One region of the Salinibacterium sp. NK8237 genome, then DNA from elsewhere that is predicted to be linked to it. Evidence: predicted binding sites of a transcription regulator. Region 1 holds the regulator's gene; the other holds the start of a gene.
The links. Region 1 encodes HrcA, which represses chaperone genes, less so after heat shock. Its sites were predicted from a motif close to TTNGCACTCGNNNNNNNCGAGTGCNAA; they were not measured.
Positions count from the first base shown of each region.

Region 2: groL (chaperonin GroEL) is a predicted target of HrcA. The motif match lies at 1,157-1,183, and genes of this name have one in related genera.

Region 1 is NZ_JADYWE010000001.1:516,474-518,675, reverse strand. Features, by position in the region: gene I6E56_RS02520 (DUF4870 domain-containing protein) at 1-91, opposite strand, end outside; gene I6E56_RS02515 (DUF4870 domain-containing protein) at 199-567, opposite strand; gene hrcA (heat-inducible transcriptional repressor HrcA) at 779-1,801, shown strand; gene dnaJ (molecular chaperone DnaJ) at 1,825-2,202, shown strand, end outside.
Region 2 is NZ_JADYWE010000001.1:1,045,027-1,047,228, forward strand. Features, by position in the region: gene groL (chaperonin GroEL) at 1-1,114, opposite strand, end outside; gene I6E56_RS05045 (LytR C-terminal domain-containing protein) at 1,311-1,907, opposite strand; gene I6E56_RS05050 (DUF3263 domain-containing protein) at 1,911-2,202, opposite strand, start outside.

The sequences.
Region 1 (2,202 bases):
GAATCAACGTTGCCCAGAGCTTCTCGTCGCTGGGACTCATTGGCTGGATCGGCGCGTACGGCGAGGTGGGTGGTGGTGTGGAATCTGACATGACTCCATTAAACCCTGCATTGGCGAGAAGCGTGCATTGGAAAAAAGAAAGCCCCGAGAGCCGAAGCTCTCGGGGCGAAACCCGATCGGACTAGCCGATGAGGAGAATTACTTGATGAGGCGCAGTGCGAAGGGGTAGCGGTAGCTCGTGCCGTCCTTCGCCTTGGTGAAGCCGATGATCGAGAAGATTACCGACACGATGAAGACGATCGGGAGCAGGATGGCACCGATGAAGACGGCAACCAAAATGTTCGAGATGACGTAAGCGATCGCGATGGTGATCTGGAAGTTCAGCGCTTCTTTGGCTTCGGTGTTCGTGAAAGCACCGCGGTCTTTGAATACCAACCAGATAATCAGCGCCGGCAGGAAGCCGAGAATTCCACCGAGGTGAGCGAAAGATGCCCACTGGTTGTCTTCGGTTGCGGTCAGTTGTGCGGCCGGCTGGGGGGCTGCGGGCTGAGGATTTGCGTCAGTCATGTGTTCGTGCCTTTCAGGTGAACGAGGGAACTTCCCGGGTTTCATCAAAGTGCTCGGTGTCACACCTGAGCATTTCCTCAGAAAGGTAGCGCTCAAGTACAAAGACACGCTAGCGGTATGACTCGCGCGGTGCAACGGGTGTGTCGCGGTGTGTCGAGTAAGATTGGCAGTCGAACGGATTGAGTGCCAATCAGGAAAGGTGGGTGGTGGCATGGTTTCCGCCCGCGGACTTGACGTGCTTCGAGTCATCGTGCAGGACTACGTTGCTACGCGCGAGCCTGTCGGTTCTAAGTCGATCGTTGAACGGCATTCTTTTGGAGTGTCAGCAGCGACGATTCGCAACGACATGGTTTTGCTCGAAGACGAAGAACTTATTACGGCGCCGCACACCTCGTCGGGGCGTGTGCCCACCGATAAGGGCTACCGCATGTTTGTCGACCAACTGGCTGACTTGCGACCCCTCACGAGTGCGCAGCGTCAAGCAATCGAGTCGTTTCTTGGCCAAGCTGACGATCTGGATGACGTGCTTGCACGTTCCGTTCGCCTGCTGTCGCAGCTCACCAACAGTGTCGCTCTCGTGCAGTACCCATCGCTGGCAACGGCCAGGGTGCGCCATGTGGAGCTAGTTCCGCTCACGGCGACGCGGATCATGACGGTGTTTATCACCGACGCAGGTCGGGTAGAGCAGCGACTTATTGATCTCCCAGAGGCGCTTGATGAGGTGTTCTTGGGCGAGTTGCGGGCGAAACTCAACTCGGCGCTTAACGGGCAGGCATTGCCGGCTGCCGCTGAACGACTGGCGAGCTTCGCTGAAATTTTTCCAGTGGAACGCCGTCCGTTCGTCGCTCTAGTGACGTCGAGTTTGGTGGAACAGGTGTTGGCTAACCGTGCCGACAAGCTCGTTTTGGCTGGCACAGCAAATCTTGCACGAACCGAGCAAGACTTTACCGGCAGCATTTTTCCTGTACTCGAGGCAATAGAAGAGCAAGTAACGTTGTTGCGCCTCTTTGGAGAGATGGAAGTAGCAAATGGATCAGTTTCTACTCGCATCGGGCGAGAGAACGCAGAATTTGGATTAGAAGAGACATCGGTCGTCACGGGAGGGTATTCCTCCTCCGGCGGCGGACTTTCGCGGCTGGGAGTGCTCGGCCCAACACGCATGGACTATTCGAACAACATGGCAGCGGTTCGCGCGGTAGCGCGATACCTGTCACGACTTTTAGAAGACAACTGAGCTCGTAAGGAGCAATCGGAACTTTGGCAGATCACTACGAAGCCCTCGGCGTTGCGCGCGAAGCGACGCCAGAAGAAATCAAGAAGGCATACCGCAAGCTTGCTCGCGAGTTGCACCCCGACGTAAATCCGAGCGCGGATGCATCGGAACGCTTCAAGTCGGTAACTCACGCGTATGACGTGTTGAGTGATCCGCAGCAGCGCCAGCAGTACGACATGGGCGGAAGTGGCGGCGGATTCGGTGGAGCCAACTTCGGTTTCGGCGACATCTTCGAAACGTTCTTTGGTGGCGGCGGTGGCGGCCAGACCGCTGGTCCTCGTTCGCGTCGTGAGCGTGGCCAGGATGCTCTGCTGCGCGTCGAGGTCAGCCTCAAGGACACGATGTTCGGCGTCACTCGCGAC
Region 2 (2,202 bases), 530 kb from region 1:
CGGCGAGCTTGGCGAGACGCTCTTGGAGCTTCTCACGGTCGTAGTCGCTGTCAGTGTTGTCGATCTCGGCGCGGATCTGCTTGACGCGACCTGCGATCGCCTCTTCTTCACCAGCACCTTCGATGATCGTGGTCTCGTCCTTGGTGATAACGACCTTGCGGGCGCGACCGAGGAGTTCGAGAGTTGCGTTCTCGAGCTTGAGTCCAACTTCTTCGGAGATGACCTGACCACCGGTGAGGATGGCGATGTCAGCGAGCTGAGCCTTGCGACGGTCTCCGAAGCCAGGAGCCTTGACGGCAACCGACTTGAAGATGCCACGGATCTTGTTCACAACGAGAGTTGCGAGCGCTTCTCCGTCAACGTCTTCAGCAATGATGAGAAGCTGCTTGCCACTCTGGATTACCTTGTCGACGATGGGGAGCAGATCCTTGATGTTTGAGATCTTGCCGTTGACGATAAGAACGTAAGGGTCTTCGAAGACCGCTTCCTGGCGCTCTTGGTCAGTGACGAAGTATGCCGACAGGAATCCCTTGTCGAAGCGCATACCTTCGGTGAGCTCAAGCTCGGTGCCGAACGTGTTCGACTCCTCAACGGTGACAACACCTTCCTTGCCGACCTTGTCGATCGCCTCAGCGATAAGTGCACCGATCTCAGGGTCTCCAGCAGAAATGGATGCGGTAGCCGCGATCTCTTCCTTGGTTTCGATCTCCTTGGCGCTCGCAATGAGTGCCTCGATGACCGAGTTGGTTGCCTTTTCGATTCCGCGCTTGAGGCTGATGGGGTCTGCACCCGCAGCAACGTTACGGAGGCCTTCGCGAACGAGTGCCTGAGCAAGAACAACGGAAGTGGTCGTACCGTCTCCGGCAACGTCATCCGTCTTCTTTGCTACCTCTTTGACGAGTTCAGCACCGATCTTTTCGAAAGGATCGTCGAGCTCGATTTCTTTGGCGATGGATACACCGTCGTTCGTGATGGTGGGAGCGCCCCACTTCTTCTCAAGAACTACGTTGCGGCCACGTGGGCCGAGCGTGACCTTTACGGCGTCAGCGAGAATGTTCAGGCCGCGCTCAAGGCCGCGACGGGCCTCTTCGTTGAAAGCAATGATCTTTGCCATGTGTGTTTCTCGTCCCTCCCGGACGTCGTACAAGCGAATAAGTTGGCACTCGAACTACGCGAGTGCCAAGGTCAAAATTAGCACTCGACAGGGGCGAGTGCAAGATGGCCCAGCGCACTCGACAGGGGCGAGTGCAAGATGGCCCAGCGCACTCGACAGGGGCGAGTGCAAGTCGGCCCAGCGTGCGGGCTTCCGTTTATTCTGTGGACTCTTCTGTGGCTTCCGCTGCGGGGGCGAGGTAGTCGGTTCCGAGAACGATGGTGAGTTCTGCTGCGGGGAAGACGTCGGCTTCGACGAGGCGGATTTCACCGTGTTCGATGGCGGCGACGAGGCCGGAGGCTACGTCTTCGTCGTCGGGGTTGCTGTAGTAGATGTAAGTTTCTTCGATGTCGCGGGCGGAGGCGGGGGCTGCGCTTCCGGTTGGCCAGCCTTCTTCGGTGAGTGCGTCGAAAACGGTGGTTTGGAGTCCGCTTTCGGGGGTGCCGTTGAGAACGTCGATGGTGAGTTCTCGTTCGGGGTCGATTGTGGAGGGGTCTGTTAGTGGTGCGACAGTTTCGGTGGGTTCGGGGGTGGCGATCGATTCTTCTGGGGAAGCGAAGAAGGGGATGCCGAGGTCGTCTTCGAGGTATTGGCTGAGCGCGAAGAGTCCGACGAGCACGAGTATGCCGGTGGCGAGGAGTGCCCAAGCGAGACTGATCCAGCCGCGTCCGCGTCGTCGAGGGCCGCGGTGGGCTCCTACGCGGTCGATGTCGTCGGGTAGTTCGTCGAATCGGTCTTTCGGGTAACTCGCCATTGCTTAGTCTGTCGATTCTTCGTCGTGGTGGGGGCTGCGCACTGATCGGGTGTGCATCCGGTTGTCTCTGCTGCGGCGCAGTCGCGAGACCAACATGGGGTCATAGCGCACGGCTGCCGGAGAGTCGATTACCGCATTGAGCATTTGATAATAGCGCGCACTTGAGACCTGAAACTGGGAGCTGATGGCCTCTTCTTTGGCGCCGACGTGGCGTGTCCATTCGCGCTCGAAGTCGAGGATGGCGCTGTCGCGTTCGGACAGGCCGGTAGCGGGGCGCGTTGCGGCTTCGTTTTCT